DNA from 4 places in the Brevibacterium spongiae genome. Region 3 is predicted to be linked to each of the others. Evidence: riboswitches for the same ligand, from Rfam matches in the RefSeq annotation. Region 3 holds a riboswitch; each other region holds the start of a gene.
The links. A riboswitch is a leader RNA that binds a small molecule or an ion and turns the genes downstream of it on or off. The one in region 3 is predicted to bind thiamine pyrophosphate.
Positions count from the first base shown of each region.

Region 1: it holds a riboswitch for thiamine pyrophosphate, as region 3 does, so the genes downstream of both, thiC (phosphomethylpyrimidine synthase ThiC) here and thiO (glycine oxidase ThiO) in region 3, are expected to answer to the same signal.
Region 2: it holds a riboswitch for thiamine pyrophosphate, as region 3 does, so the genes downstream of both, thiM (hydroxyethylthiazole kinase) here and thiO (glycine oxidase ThiO) in region 3, are expected to answer to the same signal.
Region 4: it holds a riboswitch for thiamine pyrophosphate, as region 3 does, so the genes downstream of both, L1F31_RS05440 (ECF transporter S component) here and thiO (glycine oxidase ThiO) in region 3, are expected to answer to the same signal.

Region 1 covers NZ_CP093443.1:580,688-586,138, reverse strand. The annotation lists gene L1F31_RS02635 (DUF1684 domain-containing protein) at 1-995, opposite strand, end outside; gene L1F31_RS02630 (M18 family aminopeptidase) at 1,129-2,433, shown strand; TPP riboswitch at 2,489-2,597, shown strand; gene thiC (phosphomethylpyrimidine synthase ThiC) at 2,593-4,476, shown strand; gene L1F31_RS02620 (TAXI family TRAP transporter solute-binding subunit) at 4,591-5,451, opposite strand, start outside.
Region 2 covers NZ_CP093443.1:3,066,476-3,071,926, forward strand. The annotation lists gene L1F31_RS13810 (TenA family protein) at 1-218, opposite strand, end outside; gene thiD (bifunctional hydroxymethylpyrimidine kinase/phosphomethylpyrimidine kinase) at 302-1,177, opposite strand; gene thiE (thiamine phosphate synthase) at 1,174-1,920, opposite strand; gene thiM (hydroxyethylthiazole kinase) at 1,917-2,831, opposite strand; TPP riboswitch at 2,819-2,952, opposite strand; gene L1F31_RS13830 (DUF3800 domain-containing protein) at 3,216-4,109, shown strand; gene L1F31_RS13835 (winged helix-turn-helix transcriptional regulator) at 4,121-4,585, opposite strand; gene L1F31_RS13840 (SRPBCC family protein) at 4,700-5,209, shown strand; gene L1F31_RS13845 (sugar ABC transporter permease) at 5,271-5,451, opposite strand, start outside.
Region 3 covers NZ_CP093443.1:1,701,749-1,707,199, reverse strand. The annotation lists gene L1F31_RS07690 (DedA family protein) at 1-88, shown strand, start outside; gene L1F31_RS07685 (ketopantoate reductase family protein) at 42-995, opposite strand; gene thiE (thiamine phosphate synthase) at 992-1,678, opposite strand; TPP riboswitch at 1,691-1,794, shown strand; gene thiO (glycine oxidase ThiO) at 1,784-2,974, shown strand; gene thiS (sulfur carrier protein ThiS) at 2,971-3,240, shown strand; gene L1F31_RS07665 (thiazole synthase) at 3,242-4,009, shown strand; gene moeB (molybdopterin-synthase adenylyltransferase MoeB) at 4,006-5,250, shown strand; gene L1F31_RS07655 (SRPBCC family protein) at 5,259-5,451, opposite strand, start outside.
Region 4 covers NZ_CP093443.1:1,230,059-1,235,509, forward strand. The annotation lists gene L1F31_RS05435 (ABC transporter ATP-binding protein) at 1-1,346, opposite strand, end outside; gene L1F31_RS05440 (ECF transporter S component) at 1,346-1,975, opposite strand; TPP riboswitch at 1,999-2,106, opposite strand; gene L1F31_RS05445 (purple acid phosphatase family protein) at 2,230-4,089, shown strand; gene L1F31_RS05450 (universal stress protein) at 4,114-5,073, opposite strand; gene L1F31_RS05455 (DUF4916 domain-containing protein) at 5,211-5,451, opposite strand, start outside.

The DNA.
Region 1 (5,451 bases), 1.1 Mb from region 3:
CCCTCGATGGGTGCAGGGCAGGTGGCGAACGAGGTGAACGCGAAGGGGTAGTTGACCGCACGGTTGAAGTCGATGACGAGCGAACCGTCCTGGTTCGGCACCCCGAGGTCGATCGTCCGCCATGCCGCGGTGGTCGATCCGTTCGTCCCGTCGTGGAAGTCCAGCTGCAGTCCCGTGACCGGGCACCCGGTGGCCAGCAGGCTGACCTCGCCGTGCTGCGTTTCGAAGGTGACGGTCCCGGCGGCCTGGGTCTGCAGCTGCAGGTCCTCCTGCGCGGTCTCGATCGTATAGGTCGGGAACGGGTCGAATCGGGTGAAGTGGGCGAGGAAGACGAAGTCCGGATCCGGGTCGAAGACCGGAACCTCGAAGAACTTGCCGAGCAGCGGCGACTTCGAATTGCGCACACGCACACCGAGGCGGCCGCCCCGGTCGATGAGCTCGTAGAGGACGTTGCCCACGGTGAACCAGTTCAGCGATCCCCCGGCGGGCAGTTTCGCGCTGAAGCCGTGGTCCTCGACTCTCACCTGCGGGCGTGGTGCCGGTCCATGGTGAGCATCGGTCGACACATCGCCGTCGCCGCCATCGTTCGCGGCCTGGCTCGTCACTGCCGGCAGAGTCGAGGTGTCGCTGGGCACCGATGGGCTGGTCGCGCGCGTCGCCTCGGCATTGCCCGTACCGGCACCGAATCCGGCACCGAATCCGGCACCGGATCCATTCCCGGCACCGTTCCCGTTCCCGGCCCCGTTCCCGCCTGCCGCGGCCGATCCGCCGCTGAGCAGGTCGAAGGTCTCTGCTGCGGGGCCTGCGTTGATTCCGGAGTCGAGGGAGACGGTGACCCACCCGTCCTCGACAGTGAAGGTTCCCGGGGCGTCGGACCACGTGGATTCGACGTCGAGCCAGTGGAGTCCGACGACGCTGAGCCATCCGAACGGTTTCGCCAGTGCCGAATTTCGTGAATCGCGCCAGGTGTTCCACTCCGTCACGAACTGATTCACGTCGAACACTCCTTGCCGTCGATGCTGCGGTTGCAGGGTCCCTGCCGCCGCTGTCGCCCCAGGCTCGGTGCAACCCGATGTCTGAGACCTCTTCCCTTGTCATCCAAACTACCGCAAAGGATAGGCTGGGGAAATGAATGAATCACTCCCGAGACCGGTTCCTGCCGCGCAGACCGCGGACGACCTCGGCGACTTCGTCAGCGCCTCCCCCAGCTCATACCACGCCGTGGCCACCGCCGCCCAGCGTCTGGAGAAGGCCGGTTTCTCCCGCCTCGATGAGGCGAGCGCGTGGGCGCTGACTCCCGGGACGGGCAATTTCGTCATCCGTGACGGTGCGATCATCGCGTGGATCAATCCCACCACCGCCGAGGCGGCTCCCGGGTTCCGCGTGTTCGGTTCCCACACCGATTCCCCGGCTTTCAAACTCAAACCCGGCCCTGAGTACACCGCGGAGGGGACGCGTCAGGTCGGTGTGGAGATCTACGGTGGTCCGCTGCTGAATTCGTGGCTGGACCGGGAGCTCGCCTTCGCCGGTCGGCTCAGTCTCGCCGACGGCCGGACCGTGCTCGCACAGACCGGGCCGATCGCCCGTATCCCGCAGCTGGCGATTCATCTCGACCGGCAGGTCAATGAGGGTCTGACCTTGGACAAGCAGCGTCACACGGCTCCGGTCATCGGCCTGGCCGAACTCGCCGAGGCAGACATCGTCGAACTGCTCGCCGCCTCCGCCGAGGTGGATCCCGAACAGGTGGCCGGCCACGACGTCTACACCGTTCCTACGCAGGCACCGTCACGGTTCGGTGCCTCCGAGGAGTTCTTCGCCTCGCCGAGGCTGGACAACCTCCTGTCCGTCCACGCCGGAGTCACCGCCTTGGCGAATCTCGACGCCGACGGTCTCGAGGGGATCCCGCTGTTCGCGGCCTTCGATCATGAGGAGATCGGATCGAACTCACGGTCCGGAGCGTGCGGGCCGTTCCTCGCCGATGTCACCGAACGCATCATCGCCTCCCTGCTGCCGAACTCGACGCGCAGCGACTATCTGGCCTCCTTGGCCGCCTCGGTGTGCGTGTCCTCCGATGCCGGGCACGCCGCGCACCCGAACTATCCGGAGCGTCACGACCCGCATGTGCGTCCACACCTCGGCGGCGGTCCGCTGCTCAAACTCAATGCTCAGCAGCGCTACGCCACGGATGCCGTGGGCACAGCAGTGTGGGCGCGAGCATGTGCGGCCGCCGGGGTCGAGTATCAGGACTTCGTGTCGAACAATGCGATGCCCTGCGGGTCGACGATCGGTCCGCTGACCGCCACCCGCCTGGGCATGACCACCGTCGACGTCGGACCGGCACTGTATTCGATGCACTCGGCCCGGGAGATGGTCGCGATCTCCGACGTCGTCGCCCTCGGCGCGGTCGCGAAGACGTTCCTCCAGGGCGACTGACCCGCGCCCCACCTCGGCGAGGTTGTCCCACGCGCTGACCTCGTGATACGAATTGCATGACCCCACGGGAGCCCTCTTCAAGGGCTGAGATCGGACTGAATCGTCCGAGACCGTAGAACCTGATCCGGTTGATACCGGCGTAGGAAGTGAGGACTGCAGATGACTGCATTCACCCCTGAAACACCTGTCCCTGCCACGACTGTGCCCACCGAGCGTGACCTCGGCCCGACCCCCGACGCGAACGAAGCGGCCGCCTCGGTGCGGGGATCCGAGGATCAGTCGGTGCGGAAACCCGAGGACTGGTTCACACTTGAGCAGTACCCGACGCATTCGCCGGACTGGGTCGAGGACGCGGAGCACCAGGTCCGCGTGCCGGTCACCCGCATCGAACTCGACGACACCGACGGCCGAGCGAACGACCCCGTCCACGTCTACCGCACCGTCGGCCCCGGCAGCGTCCCCGAGGAAGGCCTCCCAGCGCTGCGGTTCCCCTGGATCGACTCCCGCCTCGACACCGAAACGTATGCAGCCCGCGGCCACCGCATCGCCGACGACGGACGTGCGGCAGTGCGCAGAGGTGCGCCCTCGCAGCAGTGGAAGGGGCGCAAACCGGTTCCGCGACGAGCCAAGACCGGCCGCACGGTGACCCAGATGCACTACGCCCGGCAGGGCATCATCACCCCCGAGATGCGGTTCGTCGCCCTGCGCGAACAGTGCGATGTCGAACTCGTCCGCGCAGAACTCGCCGCCGGGCGCGCCATCATCCCGAACAACATCAACCACCCCGAATCCGAGCCGATGATCATCGGCAAGGCCTTCCTCGTGAAGATCAACGCGAACATCGGAAATTCCGCGGTCACCAGCTCCATCGCCGAGGAGGTCGACAAGCTGCGATGGGCCGCGAAGTGGGGCGCCGACACCCTCATGGACCTGTCGACCGGCAATGACATCCACACCACCCGGGAGTGGATCATCCGCAATTCGCCGATCCCCATCGGCACCGTCCCGATCTACCAGGCGCTGGAGAAGGTCGACGGTGACGCGAACGCGCTGACCTGGGAGATCTACCGCGACACCGTCATCGAGCAGTGCGAACAGGGTGTGGACTACATGACCGTCCACGCCGGTGTGCTGCTGCGCTACGTCCCCCTCACCGCCAACCGGGTCACCGGGATGGTCTCCCGCGGCGGGTCGATCATGGCCGGCTGGTGTCTGGCCCATCACGAGGAGAACTTCCTCTACACCCACTTCGATGAGCTCTGCGAGATCTTCGCCCGCTACGACGTCGCGTTCTCACTCGGCGACGGACTGCGACCGGGCTCCATCGCCGATGCCAACGATGCCGCCCAGTTCGCGGAACTCGACACTCTCGCCGAACTCACCGAACGCGCCTGGGCCCACGACGTCCAGGTGATGGTCGAAGGGCCCGGGCACATTCCGCTCCACCTCGTGCGGGAGAACGTCGAACGTCAGCAGGAGCTGTGCCACGGCGCACCCTTCTACACCTTGGGTCCGCTGGTCACGGACATCGCACCCGGCTACGACCACATCACCTCGGCGATCGGAGCGACCGAGATCGCCCGCTACGGCACGGCGATGCTCTGCTATGTCACCCCAAAGGAGCACCTCGGTCTGCCCGACCGCGACGACGTCAAGACCGGAGTGATCACGTACAAGATCGCCGCCCACGCCGCCGACGTCGCGAAGGGCCACCCCGGGGCGACGGCCCGCGATGATGCGCTGTCGAAGGCACGGTTCGAGTTCCGGTGGCGGGACCAGTTCGCTCTCGGTCTTGACCCGGAGACCGCCGAGGCGTTCCATGACGAGACGCTGCCGGCGGAACCGGCGAAGACCGCGCACTTCTGTTCGATGTGCGGGCCGAAGTTCTGCTCGATGCGCATCTCCCAAGACATCCGCGACACCTACGGAAGCGCCGAGGCGCAGGCCGCGCTGGCAGGCATGCAGGAGAAGAGCCGCGAGTTCCTCGCCTCCGGCGGGACGGTGTACCTCCCCGAGCCAACTGTCGGCCCCCACGACGGCTGAGCCGCCTGACCCCACGACCCCCAAGACGGCTGAGCCAGCCGACAACCCGACAACGGGCGGCTGAGCGCGCCGGCACCAATGCCGTCAGCGCCTCAGACGCCCGCCGCGGGTGTTCTACTTATTCAGTTCGTCGAGCGCTTTCTGCGAACCCGGATGCAGTGTGATCGGCTTCGGCGGTTCGGCGGTGTCGAGGTTGATCTCCTTCGCCGCCGCATGCACCTTGACCAGGTCGTCCTTCTTGTCGAAGACGAGCTTCGTCAGAGCGCAGGCAGTGCCTTCGTCCATGTCGTTGCGGACCATGAGCACGTTCGGGGTGACGATCGTCTTGATCGCGTCGACGCCTTTGTAGGTGTCGCCGGGAATCTCGGCCACCTCGTAGACGGGGTTGATCTCCTTCATCTTGCCTTCGAGGTCGGAGATGTCGAGGATCTCGACGTCCTTGCCGTTCGAGGTGAACAGGTCGGTGACACCCGCAGTGGGCAGACCGCCGGACCACACCATGCCGTCGATGGATCCGTCCTTCATCCCGTCGACGGTCTTCGACAGGTCGAGGCGCTGTTTGGTCACATCGCCGTCCTTGAGGCCGGCGGATTCGATGAGGCGGTTGGCGATGACCTCGGTGCCGGACTTCGGCGACCCGGTCGAGATCGTCTTGCCCTTGAAGTCCTCAACCGAATCGATCTTCGCGTCCTTGCGCACGACGACGTGGGTGTAGTTGTCGTAGATGCGTGAGAGCGCCGAGATGTCCTCGGCCTCCTTGAAGTCAGCGTTGCCAGAAACCGCATCGGCTGCGGTATCGGCCAAGGAGAACGCGATGTCGAAGTCGCCGCTGGACAGCTGTTGGAGGTTCTGCACGGAGGCGCCGGTCTCCGAGGCGGTCGCCTTGAGATCGGAATTGTCGGAGATCACCTGCGCCAGACCGCCGCCGAGCACGTAGTAGACACCTGTCGAGTTTCCGGTGGCGATGGTGATCTG
Region 2 (5,451 bases), 1.4 Mb from region 3:
TCGCGGTCGACGGTCTTCGCAGCCAGGAACGACATGGCCTTGGCATAGCCGCTGAGATAGATGCTGTCCTGGGAGATGTAGTTGACGAAGGCCCTCGTGTCCAGGGTGCCGTCGGCGAGTTGGGCGAGGAACGGCAGCGCTTCGATCTGTGTGACGATCGGGCGGACGCGGTCCCAGAGCTGAGTGGTCTGCGGTCCGGCGGCGAAGTTGACGGTCATAGGAACTCCTTTGTACTCATTCGGTCTGTGCTCTAGCGGTCGTGTGCTCAGGCGGGAATGCGTCGTCAAGTGGGAATGCGTCGTCAGGCGGGCGACCCGCGAACGATGTCGACCTGATGGTCGACGGGACCGTGCGCCCCTTCCGGGTCGATGCTGACCTGCCAGTCCGCGGCCGATCTCAGGGCTCTGGCCAGGTATTCCAGGGCATTGCCGACGGCCTCGCCGAGGAGGTCGAACCCGATCCCGGCACGTCCACTTCCGTGTCCGAGGACGGCCGCTTCGGCGGTGATGGCCGCCGAGAGGGTGCACCCGGTTCCGTGGGTGTTCGCAGTCGCCACGCGGGGGTGGGTGAACTCGCGGATCTGCCCGTCACGGGTGGCGAGGATGTCGGTGACGTCCCCGTCGGTGCCGTGCCCGCCCTTGAGGAGGACGGCGCCGGGGCCACGCTCGAGCAGTCGAAGTGCCTGGTCACGCATCTGGTCCGGCGCCTGCGCTTCGGGCTCGTCGTCGGACAGGAGCAGAGCCGCCTCGGGGAGGTTGGGGGTGATGAGGTCGGCGACGGGCAACAGGTGGGTGCGAACCGCGTCGACGGCGTCGGCGGCGAGCAGGCGGTGACCGGAGGTCGCGATCATCACCGGGTCGACGGTGAAGAAGCCGAGCGAACCCGCGGCGGCGCGGGAAACGACGAGCTCGACGAGTGACCGGCTGCCGAGCATCCCGGACTTCGTGGCATCGACGGGCATATCGTTCAGCACGGAGTCGAACTGGTCGGCGACGAAATCATCGTCGATCGGGTAGACCCGGGAGACGCCGTGCGTGTTCTGCGCAACGAGGGCGGTGATGACACTCGTGCCCAGGGTCTTCCGTGCGGTGAAGGTCTTGAGGTCGGCGTGGATTCCGGCGCCCCCGGACGGGTCGGTGCCGGCGATGGTCAGAGCGATCGGCGGGCGAGTGGTCATGACTGACCGCCGGCAAACGCTGCGAGCAGTTCAGCGGCTGCGGCCTGCGGGTCGCCGGCCATGCAGATCGCCGAGACCACACAGATCCCGAGCAGTCCGCGCCCACGCAGGTCAGGGGCCCGATCGATGCTGATGCCGCCGATCGCGACGGCGGGGATGCCGGCTTTCGTGACCAGTTCGCCGAGGCGGTCCGGTCCGATTCCGTCCGGGGCGTCGGCCTTCGTCGTGGTGTCATAGACCGGCCCGATGCCGACGAGATCGACGACTCCCGAGTCGCGGGCGGCGTCGAATTCGTCGCTGCTGGCGGCCGAGAGACCGATGAGCGGTGCTTCGCCCAGGGCGGCGCGCACCTCGGCGACGGTGGTGTCGGTCTGGCCGACGTGGATGTGGATGTCCTCGCCTTCGTCGATGAGGCGACGGGCCACCTCGACGCGATCATTGAGGACGACGGGCACGGTGCGGTCGGTGCCGCGGGTGGCGGCGTCGACGGCGGCGATGACCTGACGTGTGAGTGAGTAGAATTCGCCGTCGTCGATGTCCTTGTCGCGAACCTGGACGATGCCCACTCCCCCTGCGACGGCGGCCTGCACGGTCTCGGCGACGGTGCGCCCGGCGGCCGCGCATTGGGCGGAGTCGGTGACGAGGTAGAGGCGGGTATCGATGCCTGCGAAGCGACTGTTTGCGCCTGCGACGCGGTCGGTCGCGTACGGGCTTTCGGCAGTGTGCGCGGACCCCGCGGTCATGCCTGCACGCCTTCGCTCGCGTCGAGTGCATCGATGCTGACCCGCGCTCCGGCCAGACGGTCGCCGTCGACGGCGTAGAGCGCGTCGAGGAAGTTCACGGAGTAGCTGCCCGGTCCCTTCGCCCCGTCGGCGGCGAGTTCCCCGGCGACCGCGAAGTGCGCGTGGGCGGCGACGACGGCTTCGAACCTCGCCGAGGCGGCTTGACTGTCCGCGGCCTGTTCCGGTGCGTGCACGGCTGAGGCATCAGCGTCGGGATCGGCGAGTCCGGTGCGGGCCGCGGCGAGGTAGGCGCTGGTGACGGCACCGAGGGAGCAACCGGTGCCGATGACCAGCGGCATGAGTTCGTATCCGCCGGAGACGCGGGCGACGTGGTCGGTGCCATCGATATGGGCGACGACGGCGTCGGTGGGACCGGAAACGGCAACGATCGCGCCGGTTTCCCGGGCCAGTTTCGCTGCGGCCGGCAGGACGGCGTCGACTTCGTCGGTGGAGTCGACTCCGCGACCGCCGAGGCCGACTCCGGCGAGTGCGGCGATCTCGGAGGCGTTGCCGCGGATGGCGGTCGGGTGATCGGCGGCGGCGCGGCGGATGCGGGAGGTGCGGAAGTCGACGGCTCCGACGCTCACTGGGTCGAGGACCCAGGGCTTGCCGGCGGCATTCGCAACGTCGATGGCGGCGTCGGCAGCAAGCAGCTGATGGTTCGAGGCGGTGCCGAAGTTGATGAGGATCCCGCTGGCGATGCCGGCGAACTGTCCTGCATCGGCTTCATGGTCGAGCATCGCCGGGGACGCGCCGACGGCCAGGAGCACGTTCGCGCTGAATTGCTGCACGACGGTGTTCGTGATGCATTGGATGAGCGGGTTGGACGCACGCAGTCGTGCGTTGGCAGAACGCAGGTCGAAGTCAACCATGACGATCCCTTCGCTAGTATGGCCCAGATCAGGTTCGATGGGTGTTCTCTCAGCCTCGGTGTCCTCCGCGCGCAGCGTCTCGGTGCGAACGGATCCTCATGAGGCACCCCATGTCAATGGCTCCGACTGTATCAGCACCACCGGACACGAGCGACTTCTTCGATGTCGAAAGAACAATGACGGATGAGGGGCACCAAAGATACTCACTCACCATGGTTGCCGTTGGTCCCCCATACCAGAACTATTGCGGGGAAATCTGTGCTGTGAGAATATTGAGGTGGTAGCGAGGAGGTCACCTCCTAGAGCGCCAAGTCGCAAGCCCACGTCTCAGACGTGGGTTTTTGCGTTGGGCCTCGTGTCAGAGACGCTGGGTAGAGTTCGACCATGTTGCTCGCCTATATCGATGAGATCGGTGAACCTGGCCCTTACGTTGCAAAAGACCACCCAAAGTTCAACACAAACCCGGTCTTCGGCTACGCAGGCTTCGTCATCCCCGAAAACTCGGCTCGAAGATTCGGGCAGATCTTCACTGCAGAGAAGCGACGTGTCTTTGCCAGCGAACTGCGGGGCATAGACAACCCGGGCCGCTGGGAGCGCAAGGGATCAGATATCTTCACTCCAGACGCTTGGCGAAGCTACGGTGAGCAGATCCGTGTCTTTCGCGGGCTGATCAACAGGCTCGCAGAACTGAGTGGACGAGTCTTCTTCTATGCCGAACAGAAGGAAGTCGGCACCAGGAAGCAAGTGCGGCTCTCCGATGAGCAACGCGAAGCTTCAGCTATGCGAGAGTCGGTCAATCGTCTCTGTCGTCACGCTGACAATTGCGGCGAAAATCTACTGATGCTGATGGACCAGATCAATGAGAAGCAACGGGCTGCAAGAGTAGCGACGATATACGCACACATATTCTCGCGTTCCCAAGAGTTTAGGGAAATGAATGCTGCCATTGAGCCGCCCATGCACATTGACAGCGCTCTCAGCTCCAATATTCAGTTTGCCGATTGGATTGCAGCCGCCGTCAGCCGAGCGATCGACTACCAACTCGAACGCGAGTCAAAGTACAGCTGGATACCTCAAGCCCTGAGCAATCACATGCACCATCGCATCACCTATGAATCCAAGCTTCGCCTTTGGCAGAGCTCGCTCAATGATCTCAACAACTTTGACATCTTTAAGTCCGAGCGCCCAGTCCAAGAGAAAACGGGCTCTGGAGGCATGAGTCCCGAGGACCTCGCGAAGCTCGAAAAGATCAAGCACGCGACGATGAAGAGAAGATAGTCATCCCACCCCTAGTCGGCCCGGTGCGCCCACTTCTCGTCCGGCATTCCGGGACCCTTCGACGCCGTGACCACCTCAGGGACGCGATCACAGGCGGTGCACTCGAGCCCCGAATGCACCTCGCCGTCGCAGTCGTCGTGGCGGTAGATGATCGGACGACCACCCGGCGCCTCCCACCGATCGCCCCAGTCGGTGAAGGCGACGAGCACTCCACGCAGGTCGCGCCCCTTGTCGGTGAGGTGGTATTCGGCTCCCCCGGAGGCCGATTCCCTGGTCATGATTCCCGAGGCGACGAGACTCTCGAGCCTGGTCGTCAGCACATTGGTCGCCACCCCCAGGCGCTTCTGGAAGTCTCCGAACCGCGTGACTCCCGCGAACAGTGCATTGCGGATGATGAGCAGACTCCATCTCTCGCCGACGATCTCCAGAGATCGCGCGATGGAGCACACTTCGTTGTCATATGTTCTGCCCAGCATGGAAACGATTCTACCCTTTTACTTGCATGATGAAAGTGGCCGTGAGACTATCGTGTCACCGACTTGCATGAAGCAAGTTGAAAGAATGGCAGACAACGGCAAAGGAGCCTCGCCATGTCCACGACCGAACCCACTGCTCGACCCGACACAACTCAACAGCCTGATTTCACCTTCACCTACGAGGTGCCGCAGTCACCGAACGAGGTCTTCGACGCGGTGACGAATGTGCGCGGATGGTGGTCTCAGCGCATCGACGGGGCGACCGACCGCCTCGGCGAGTTCGTCTATACGGTTCCGCAGATCCACACCACCCGCGCCGAGATCATCGAACTGATCCCCGGGGAACGCGTTGTCTGGAGAATCCTCGACAATCGGTTCGGAGCATCTCCCGACCAAGTCGACGAATGGGCGGGGACGACCGTGCGCTTCGACATCGCGCCGACCACCGCAGGGACTCGGCTGACCTTCACTCACGTGGGGCTCACCTCGGCGCTGGATTGCTATGACGGCTGCGCGGAGGGGTGGACGGTCAACGCCCACGACAGCCTGCACCGACTCATCACGACGGGGAAGGGAAACCCGATCACCCCTGAGGTCGAAGCCGATCTGCTCGCTGCCGGCTGACCGATTCCCACCTCACCTATCCTCGGCGGCCCCACCGCCACCTGGCTTGCCTCCGGCTGACCTACCCGCGCCCGACGTACCTCTGCCCGCGGCGGCTGAGTGCGTCGATGACCACAGCAGTGAGCAGCACGAGAGCCGTGATGATCTGCTGAGCATCAGAGTTGAAGCCGATGAGGTAGAGGCCATTGTTGATTGCGCCGACGACCAGCGCACCGAGCACGGCCGCCCACGCTGTTCCGCGA
Region 3 (5,451 bases):
CGCACCCTATCTGGCGATGCTGCGCACGGGCGCGGCGGAAGTCAGCGCTGCTTCTGGGCAGCTCCTGCACGCAGCTGCACGAGTGTGAGGTCGAGCAGCGGAGTCTGCACTCCCAGCCCGGCGGCCTTCGTCGACAGATCGCCGAGGATGTGCTCGGCTTCGCTGGGCAGCCCGGCGGTGACATCCCGGTAGAGGGACGAGGTGAACGCCGAACCGTCCTCGGTGAGCATCTTCACCGACATGGCATGCGACTTCTCGGACACCGGATGGCCTGCCGCTGCCGCCACGGCTTCGACTTCGGCGATGATCTGCAGCACGTGATCGTGACCACCGGCGGTCATGATCGCCCCCACCGGGGCACGGAACAGGCAGGTGACGACCCCGGCGGCGGCGATGAACGCCCATTTCTCCCACAGCCCGCCGGTGATGTCGTCGATGACCTGCAGTCCGAAACCGGGGACGTCGAGTGCGGCGGCGATCGGCGCGGGAACCTCTCGGCCGTCGAGGTCGCCGATCGTCATCACCGACAGTCCGGTGAGCTGATGGACCGCATCGCCTTTGATGGTGCCGACGATCTTGACGAATCCGCCGAGCACCTGTCCCGGATAGCTCTCCTGCAGCAGGTCGATCTGGGCCATGCCGTTGAGGAATGGGATGATCGTCGTCTTCGGTCCGATGGCGGGGCGGATATCGCCGAGCACCGAATCCAAGCCGTTCGCTTTGACCGCGACGATGACGAGGTCGAATGTGCGTGGGTTCGCCTCCAGTTCGGGCGCGGTGATCACGTCGACGGTGTTCGTCCGGTCGGCATCGGGAGACACGAAGCGCAGCCCGTCGGTGCGGACCCGCTGCGCTTTGGCCTCACGGAGTAAGAAGGTGACGTCCCGACCGGCTTCGAGCAGGTAGGTGCCGAAGGCTCCGCCGGTGGCGCCGGCCCCGGCGATGAGGATCGTGAGTCCGTTTCCCTCAGCTGTTGGGTGCGTGGTCTCTGTCATCCGAGTTCCTCCTTCAACGCCCGTGCGGCTGCGCCGGGATCCTCGGCCGAGGCTATCGCACGGACGACGACGGCGCGGGAGGCGCCCGCGTCTCGGACCTCATCGAGTCTGGCACCGGCGGCGATCCCACCGATGGCGAACCAGGGTTTGTTCGCCGCCGAGGCGGCCACCTCGGTGAGCAGCTGTGTGCCCACGGCGGGACGGCCGGGTTTCGTCGGCGTCTCCCACACGGGACCGACGCAGAAATAGTCGATCTCCGGGTCCGCCTCGGCGGCGAGCGCCTGGTCCAGGGAATGGGTGGAGCGGCCGAGGATGACCTCGGGGCCGAGCACGGCCCTGGCCTGGGCGCTGGTGAGATCTCCCTGCCCGACGTGGAAGACGTCGGCGCCGGTGAGCAGTGCGATATCGGCACGGTCATTGACGGAGAACAGTTTCCCGTGCTCGGCGGCGACGTCGCGAAGCACTTCGAGGACGGCGATCTCGGCTCTGGCTTCCAACGATTTGTCGCGCAGTTGGATGATGTCGACTCCCCCGGAGTAGGCGGCGTGGAGGAACTCGGGAAGATCGCCCTGGGCGCTCCTGGCGTCGGTGCACAGGTAGAGGTCGGCTGCGGCCAATCGGTCGTGCCGCTGGGCACGGAGCGTGCCGGGCACCTCGGTGTGCGGTGGCATATCTGTGGTCATGGTCATAGAGTAGAGGAAGTTCGCGGGAGCCTCACAACGAGGCTGAGAGGGCGTAGGAGCCGACCGTCAGACCTGATGCGGATCATGCCGCCGGAGGGAGAATCCATGCACGTCATCGTCGTCGGGGCCGGAATCATCGGCCTCTCGACCGCGTGGCATCTGCGCCGCCTCAGTGCCGAAGTCACCATCATCGATCCCACCCCGGGCCAGGGGGCGACCCACGCTGCGGCAGGGATGATCGCTCCGGCTGCCGAAGTGGTGTGGGGGCAGACTCCCCTGTACCCGCTGATGCAGACCTCGGCCCGGCTGTACCCGGATTTCGCTGCAGAGGTGGCGAGCGCAACCGGTGCCGATCTCGGCCTCACCGACACAGGCACACTCGTCTGTGCCGGGGACCGTGCCGATCTGCAGGCGCTGCGGGAGCTGCGAGAGAACCAGGACGAGGCCGGCTTCACGACCGAACTGCTCACCGGCTCGCGCGCCAGGAGTCTGGAACCGGCCCTGTCACCGTCGGTGGCCGGGGCCGTCCGCATTCCCGGGGATCATTCCATCGACCCCCGGCGGATCACCTCGGCGCTGCTGACTTCCTTCGCCTCCGGTCTGCTGAGACGACGGGTGACAGGACTCGTCCGGGACGGCGGTGCCACTGTGGGTGTCGAGGTCGAGGACGGCAGTCATCTGTCGGCCGATCAGGTCATCATCGCCGCCGGCACCGAGGCGAACGGCATCACCGGCGTACCTGTCCTGCCATTGCGGCACGTGTGGGGTGATGTCCTGCGACTCCGTGCCCCGGCGGAACTGGACCCCCTCCTCACCTCGACCATCCGTGGATTGGTCAACGGTCGGCCCGTCTATCTCGTTCCCCGTCCCGACGGTGAGATCGTACTCGGGGCCAGTTCCCGTGAGGACGGCCGGTCCGGCATCTCCGCCGGGGCGATGCACCGGCTCCTCCAGGACGGTCAGCGGCTGGTCCCTGGCGTCCTCGACTGTGAGGTCACCGATGTCACCACTCGCGCCCGCCCCGGCTCCCCCGATGATCTTCCGCTCATCGGCCGAGTCGATGACGGCTGCATCGTGAGCACCGGGTACTTCCGCCACGGAATTCTTCTCGCCCCTCTCGGGGGACGCCTCAGCGCCGAGCTCGCGTTGGGTCTTCGCTCGGACTGGCTGCCCGACGGTGCCCTCGACTCCGTGGACCTCCAGCGATTCTCTGCCGACGCCACGATGCCTGCCTCCACCTATGACCCTGCTGATGATCCGCTGCCCACCACCGACTCCCAGAGGAGCCTGTTATGACTCGCACAACATCCGCACCAGCTCAGTCACCGGCCATCGTGCTCAACGGCGAGTCCCGCGCCCTGCCCGCCGCCACCTCGGCGCTCGAGCTCGTCGCCGAGGTCACCGGGCGTCAGCTCCGTGAGGACGGAACCCCGGCCGACGGAGGGCGGCTGGGTGTCGCCCTGGCCGTCGACGGTGAGGTGATCCGCCGCGGCGCCTGGTCCGATTTCACCCTCGCCGACGGGCACACCGTCGACATCGTCACCGCAGTGCAGGGAGGCTGAGATGACCTGGACGATCGATGATGTGGAACTGTCCTCCCGACTCGTGATGGGCACCGGTGGGGCGAGCTCATTGAGCATCCTCGATGCGGCTCTGCAGGCATCGGGCACGGAGCTGACGACCGTAGCGATGCGCCGCTTCGATGCCGAGTCCCGCGATTCTGTGTTCATGCTGCTCGACCGTCTGGGCATCCGCATTCTGCCGAACACCGCCGGATGCTATACCGCTCGGGATGCCGTGCTCACTGCACGGCTGGCCAGGGAGGCGCTCGAGACGAACTGGGTGAAGCTCGAAGTCATCGCCGATGAGGACACCTTGCTGCCGGACCCGATCGAACTCTTCGCCGCAGCCGAGGAACTCGTCCTCGACGGGTTCACCGTCTTCGCGTACACGAACGACGACCCCGCTCTGGCGAAGCGACTCGAAGACGCCGGCGTGGCAGCAGTGATGCCCGCCGGGGCACCCATCGGCAGCGGACTGGGCATCCTCAATCCGCACAACATCGAAACCATCGTCGCCCGAGCACAGGTGCCGATCATCCTCGACGCCGGTGTCGGCACCGCCTCCGATGCGGCGCTGGCGATGGAACTCGGATGCACCGCGGTGCTGTTGGCCTCGGCGGTCACCCGCGCCCATGATGCGCAGGCCATGGCTCGGGCGATGGCGCTGGCCGTCGAAGCCGGACACCTGGCGGCCGGTGCCGGCCGCATTCCGAAACGGCCCCTGGCGCTGGCGTCGTCGACCTTCGACGGAATGGTCAGCACGTCATGACCACGGTCAACGCCACCCCAACACCGGACACCGGACTGGCCCCACTCGTCGCCCCCGGTCCACCGCTGGCACAGGAGGAGATCGCACGCTACGCCCGCCACCTCAGCCTGCCGGGATTCGGACTCGAGGGGCAGCGGCGGCTGCGGGCCGCCTCGGTGCTCGTCATCGGGGCCGGGGGTCTCGGGTCCCCTGTGCTCAACTATCTGGCGGCCGCCGGGGTCGGGTCTCTGACGATCATCGACGATGACGCGGTCGAGACGTCGAACCTGCAGCGCCAGATCATCCACCGCACTGCTGATGTGGGCCGGTCGAAGGTCGAATCGGCTGCTGCCGCGCTGCACCGCCTCGATCCGCACCTCGAGGTCCGGACCATCAACGGGCGGCTGAGCCCCGACAATGCCCTCGAACTGTTCGCTGACCATGATGTGGTGCTCGACGGGGCCGACAACTTCGCCACCCGGTACCTGTCCAATGATGCCGCCGAACTCACCGGCACCCCGCTCGTGTGGGGCACGATCTTCCGGTTCGCCGGCCAGGTGAGCACCTTCGTCCCCGGTCACGGACCGATGCTGCGCGACCTGTTCCCCGATATCCCCGAACCCGATTCTGTGCCCAACTGCGCCGAGGGCGGAGTGCTCGGCGTGCTGTGCGGGACCGTCGGTTCGGCCATGGCCACCGAGGCGATCAAACTCATCTGCGGCATCGGCACCCCGTTCATCGGCAGGCTGCTGCGCTACGACGCTTTGGCCGGTGAGTATTCGACCCTGCGCTTCTCCCCCGATCCCGACCGGCCGGCCGTCACCGACCTCACCGAGGTGGCCGCCGCCTGCGCCGTCGCCTCTTCTGCTGCCGTCGGCGGTTCCGGGGACCGTGGGCCCGCAGATGGGGTGGATGAGATCGATCCGGCCGGGCTGGTGAGGCTCGGGGATGCTGCGGTGGTTCTCGACGTCCGTGAGGAGTGGGAACGTGCCCTGGCGATGATTCCGGGCTCTGTGCATCTGCCCTTGGATCGGATCCGCGCACACGGTTGGGAGGCCGTCGCCGAGGCGGTGGATCATGCTGAGGGCGGGCAGGATCGGACCGAGGTCGTCCTCCACTGCAAGTCCGGTGCCCGGTCGGCGGAGGCGGTGTCTCTGCTCACCGAGGCGGCCCCGCCCGGGGTGCGGCTGCGGTCGCTGGCCGGCGGCATCGACGCGTGGCCCGGGCAGGTCCGAGAGTTCAGCGGTGCTGCTGTGCGCTGAGCCGTGTGTCAGTCGCCGGCGGTGCCGGAGAGTCGCCGGCGGAGTCCGCGTTCACCGGCTGCCATCACCAGCGCATGCATGATTCCCGACACCGGCCGCATCATCGTGATGAGCGCACGGATCGTCGTCACACACCACTGTGCGTCGATGCGGGTGGCTCCGCGCTCACGAGTGAGTGTCCAGATGCCTTCGCCTCGCAGG
Region 4 (5,451 bases), 470 kb from region 3:
CGCGGCCGTGGTGCGAGCATCGCCGCCACCGACAGGCGACGCTTCTCCCCACCGGAGAGACTCTGCGGGTGTGCCTCGGCCACCCCGGTCAGACCGAGGGACTCGAGCAGCTCGGCCGCCCGGGACTCGACCTCCGGCTGTGACCACCCGGCCAAGCGCGGTCCCAGTTCGAGTTCGGAGGTCACGCTGGCCGTGAGGAACTGGTGGGCAGGCTCCTGGAAGACCATGCCGATGCGCGCGGCCAGCTGGGCCGAGGGCCACGCGTACGGTCGGGCCCGCTTCGCACCCTCGCGCAGCACATCCTCGGCGAGGACCCGTCCGGAGAATTCCGGGATGAGCCCGGCCAGCGTCAGCGCCGTCGTCGACTTCCCGGCCCCGTTGGGGCCGACGAGGCCGAGGGCCTGCCCGGCGCGAATGCTCAGATCAAGGTCCGTGGCCGCAGGTATCGCCATCCGCGGGCGGGCCACGCTCAGCTGATTCGTCCGCAGCAGAACCTCGCCGAGGCGGCCCTCCGAACGCTGCCCACCGTCGGTGGCCAGCGGAGAGGATCTCACCGGTTCGGGTCCGGGATCAGGAGCGGCACCCCGGGGTGAGGTGAGAAAGCGGGAACTCTCCGGCATCCAGATTCCGCAGTCGATGAGCGTCTCACGAAGCTCGGGGTCACGGAAGACCTGCGTCGGTGAACCTTGGGCGACGATCCCCGCCCGACCGAGCACGATGACTCGGTCGACGTGGTCGAGCCACAGGCCGACCCGGTGTTCGACGACGATCATCGTCGCCGCGGTCTCGGCCTGCACAGCAAGCACGGCATCACGGACATCCTCGGCAGAACCAGGATCGATATTGGCCGTCGGCTCGTCGAGGACGATGACCTCCGGTGCCATCGCATGGATGCCCGCCAGCGCCAACCGCTGCTTCTGCCCACCGGACAGGGCGGCACTCGGATGATCCTGCGGCAGGTTGAGTCCCAACGCACGCAGCGAGGCGGGAATCCGGGCCGCGATGACCTCGGCAGGCAGGCCGAGGTTCTCCATTCCGAAGGCGACATCGTCGCCGATGCGGGAGAAGATCACCTGCGAATCGGGATCTTGGAGGACCAGCCCGGTGCCGCCTCGGCGAGGGTCCGGGGCGTCTCCGCCGATGAGGAGCTCACCGGTCGCCTCACCGGATTCGTCGGAGAGGACGCCAGCGATCGCGTGAAGCAGCGTCGACTTGCCCACCCCGGAGGACCCGAGGACGAGCACCTTCTCACCGGCGGCGATGTCGAGGTCGAGGGGGCCGACGGCCGGAGCGTCACGGTCGGCATGCGTCCACGAATACCCGCGCGCCGTGATCGGCAGCGCCATCAGCGCAGACGGCCGGAGGCGAACGAACTCAGCGCCCCGGTCTTCGCGATCGCCCGGTAGGCGAACCAGGCGCCGATGCCGGAGATGACGAGACCGGAGATGATCGCGCACACCGCGTAGGCGGCCTGGAAGGAGAACTGCCATTCGGCGTTGTACATGATGTTCTCGCTCACGGCCATGAACGCCGCCGCCAGCACCCCGGACAGAGCCGTGACCCACAGCGTGAATCGCCTGTACCCGAAGGCCGCGAAGACGAGTTCGGCGCCGAGGCCCTGCAGGAATCCGGACAGCAGCACCGTCGCCCCGAAATGAGACCCGAGGACCGCTTCGACGATGGCGGCGATGAGCTCGCACAGCAGTGCGGCGCCGGGCTTGCGGATGATCGCACCGGCCAGAGGCCCGGCCAGCACCCACAGCCCGGCGATGAGGCCGATCGAGGGTGGGAAGGCCTGGAACGCGAGCTCGAGGACCTTCCAACTCAGCGCCAGCACCCAGAAGACGAGCCCGACGGCGATGCCGAGCACTGCGGTGGTGACATAGTCGACGACCCGCCACGATTTCGTCTTGGGCGCCAGCGTGTGGACCGGCTTGGCAGGCGTCGTGGAATCGGGCGTGGTGGTTTTCGGCATGATGCCTCCTCAGTCACAAGGAGGGGTGAAGAGTCTCGACTTCCTTCGGCGGTGCTAACCGCATCAGGTTCGAGGGTCTGCAGCTCGTCTGCACTCTCAGCGCCCCTGACGGCGCTCCCCTGTCGTAGCCACCACTGTACAACAGGGGAGACCCGCGACCGCTCCGCCTCGGTCATCGAGGGTTCACTTCCCGTTCCGCTGGACGTCGACAGCCTTCGAACACTACTTCACTACTGGTGAGTAGAAATGGGCGAATGACGACTCATCGCCTCCGACGCCGGTTCTCCGCCCTGTCCGCCGGTGTTCTGCTCACCGGGCTGGTGGCCGCTCCGCTTCCCGCCGATGCTCAAGGCCTGGGCTCCGGTACGCCGAGTCCCGGACCGACGGAGTCGCAGCCGCGCACCAGCGATGAGACGGGTCCGCAGCAGCGGACGGAGACCGGTACTGAGGCGATCACCGATGCCGTGCTGCAGGTCGGAGCCGATTCGACCGCACGCAATGTCTCCTGGATGAGTGAGAGTTCGGGCGGGGGAGAGGTCCGGTGGGCGCCGGCGAGCGAACTCGCAGGCAACGAGCTGCCCGACGATGCGCAGACAGCCGAGACCACAGATTCCGGGATCGGAGCCGATCTCTCCCGCCACTTCAACCATGCGACGATGACCGACCTGGAACCCGGCACCGAATACGCCTATCAAGTCGGCAGCGAGGAGGACGGCTTCACCGAGGTGGCACGGTTCACGACGGGAGACGACGGCGGTGACGACGAATTCCTCGTCTTCGGTGACCCGCAGATCGGTGCGGGAGGTGGAACCCCCGACGACGCATCGGCGTGGGACCGCACGCTCACCTCGGCGGTGGCCACAGCGAAGAATCCGGACTTCTTCTACTCGCTCGGAGATCAGGTCAACAGTGCCATCAGTCAGGACGAGTACGGGCAGTACCTGGCCCCGGACCCGACCCGCACACTGCCGCAGGCGACGACGATCGGCAATCACGACGTATCGTCCAAGGCATACGAACAGCACTTCAACCGGCCCAATGTCAGCGCCGACCATGGCGGCGGTGGGCCCCTCACTTCGGGTGGGGACTATTGGTTCACCGAATCCGACGTTCTGTTCATCAACATCAACTCGAACAGCTCGGATATGGACGCCCACGCAGAGTTCATCGACGACGTCGTCGCCGAACACGGTGACCAGGCGCGCTGGACGGTGCTGGGCTTCCACCACTCGATCTACTCGACGGCCACCCACTGGGACGACGCCGATGTGAAACGGCTGCGGAAGGCGATTCCGCCGGTCGCGGCCCGCAACGACATCGATCTCGTGGTCTCCGGGCACGACCACATCTACAACCGCACGTTCCTCATGGACGGTGAAGGCAAGCCGATTCCCGGAGCAGATGCGGGACGTGAACAGGAGAAGGCGGAGGGGCAGACGCTCTATCTCACTCTCACCTCGTCGACGGGATCGAAGTTCTACAGCCACGTCCCCGGGCTCGAGTGGGAAGGCAAGAGCGTCTACAACGACGTTCCCGCCTTCACCCGCGTCCGAGTCAGTGACGACGCGCTGCAGGCCACGACCTACGAAGTGCCGGCAGGCGGCGGGGGACAGTCGGAGGGCCAAGCGGAGAGCCAGGCTGCCTCGGAACAGGTCGACGATGTGGAACTCACCCGCGCAGGATCAGGCGAACCGGGGCCCGGTGAGGACGCGGAAGCCGATACCAGCGCGGACGGGTCGGACGGCGGAGTTGGCGGCTCGGATGCCGAGGCCGACGGTACGGATGCTGACGCTGGGGCAGGTGGTGACGCTGACGGGGCAGGCGCAGATGCCGGCGGCGCGGACGGCGCAGACGCAGGCACAGGTGCCGATGGCGCAGATGCCAGCGGAGCACAAGGAACCGGGAGTCAGGCCGACGCCGGAGCCGAAGGAGACTCCGCCTCGGCCGATGCGGGCACCGGAGCTCAAGCCGACGCCGGAGCCGAGGCGGGAGGCGACCTGCCCCGCACCGGCGGCGACCTCGGTCTGCCTGTGGCCGTCGGTGCGGTGGCGGTCATCCTCGGCGCCGTGTTGGTCGCAGCGGCACGACGACGCCGAGGTGCGGGACGAGCCTGACCGTCCCGAATCGGGCGAATTCCGTCAGCTCGGGACGATCATCACCGGGCCTTCGGCATGGTTGAGTACGCCGCGTGAGACGGAGCCGAGCAGTGCGCTCCTGATGCGCCCGCGCCCGCGCGTGCCCATCACCGTCAGCTGTGCCCGGGCGCTGATCTCGACCAGCGTATGTGTGGGTTCGCCGACCGGCACCGAGGATGAGACCTCGAGGTCCGGGAACTGCGCCGACAGCTGCGCGACCTCACCCTCCAGACCGGTGGCGATCTGCTTCTGCCGCCGCCCTGTGACCTCGGAGCTCAGTTCGAGCTCGGGATACCAGTAGAGCCATTCCTCCCCCGCCGGCAGCACCGCCACGACTTCGAGAGGGGCCTCACGCACGGCGGCCTCGGCAGCCGCCGTGACCATGGCGACCCGACCGGTATCCGAACCGTCGACGGCCACGACGACCGGTCCGTCGGCGTCGGCCTTCGTCGCATGATGCGGGACGACGATGGTCGGACAGTGGGCGTGGGCCGGCACGGCGGTGGACACCGAACCGAGGACGCGGCCCATGAAGCCGCCGCGCCCGCGCGCACCGAGGACGATCACCTCGGCGTCGGCACTCAGCGTGATGAGCGAGCCCGCGGCATCGCCCGGCGCTGTGCGGAAGCTCTTCTCACCGGGGTGATCGCGGAGGAGTTCGACCGCCTCGGCGAGGGTCTTCTCCGCTTCCTTCTCCGCTTTCGTGTCCTCGGGCTCATTGGGAATCGAGGCCATATTCGGATAGATCATCGTCGGCAGCGGATACGCGGTCACGACGGTCAGCGTGGTCTTCCGCCGCGCTGCTTCCAGCGCGCCGAAGCGCACGGCGAGAGCTGCGAGTTCGGAACCGTCGAAGCCGACGAGCACGCCGAGTTCCCGGTTGAGGCCGGACTCGGACGGCTGCGCACCGGCCGCACGTGATTCGGGGGTATCGGACTCGGGCATAGGGGACTGGGCAGACATCTCAAACCTCTCCCTCGGGGCCTGGCCAACCCAGACGCTGACGACGGCCCCGACCAGCGGTATCGTCCGCGTCACCACCAGTCTACCAAGGCAATTCTACGGAGTGTAGAAAAAGTGCGTCGGTGAGAGCTGCGGTCTCAGATCGGGAAGCCCAGGTGCGTGAGTGCGGCCTTGAGGATGAAGTCCTGACCATGGCAGAGCTCGCTGGTGATATCGGGGCGCAGGGTCTCCTCCGGGGTCAGCCAGTCGAGGCTGAGGGCATCGGCGCGCGGGGTGCATTCGCCGCGGACCTCGAGGATGAAGCACATCGAGATCGCGTGCTGCCGGGGATCGTGCAGCAGGGCGGAGCCTTCGGTGGGGAAGTACTCGGCGATGTGG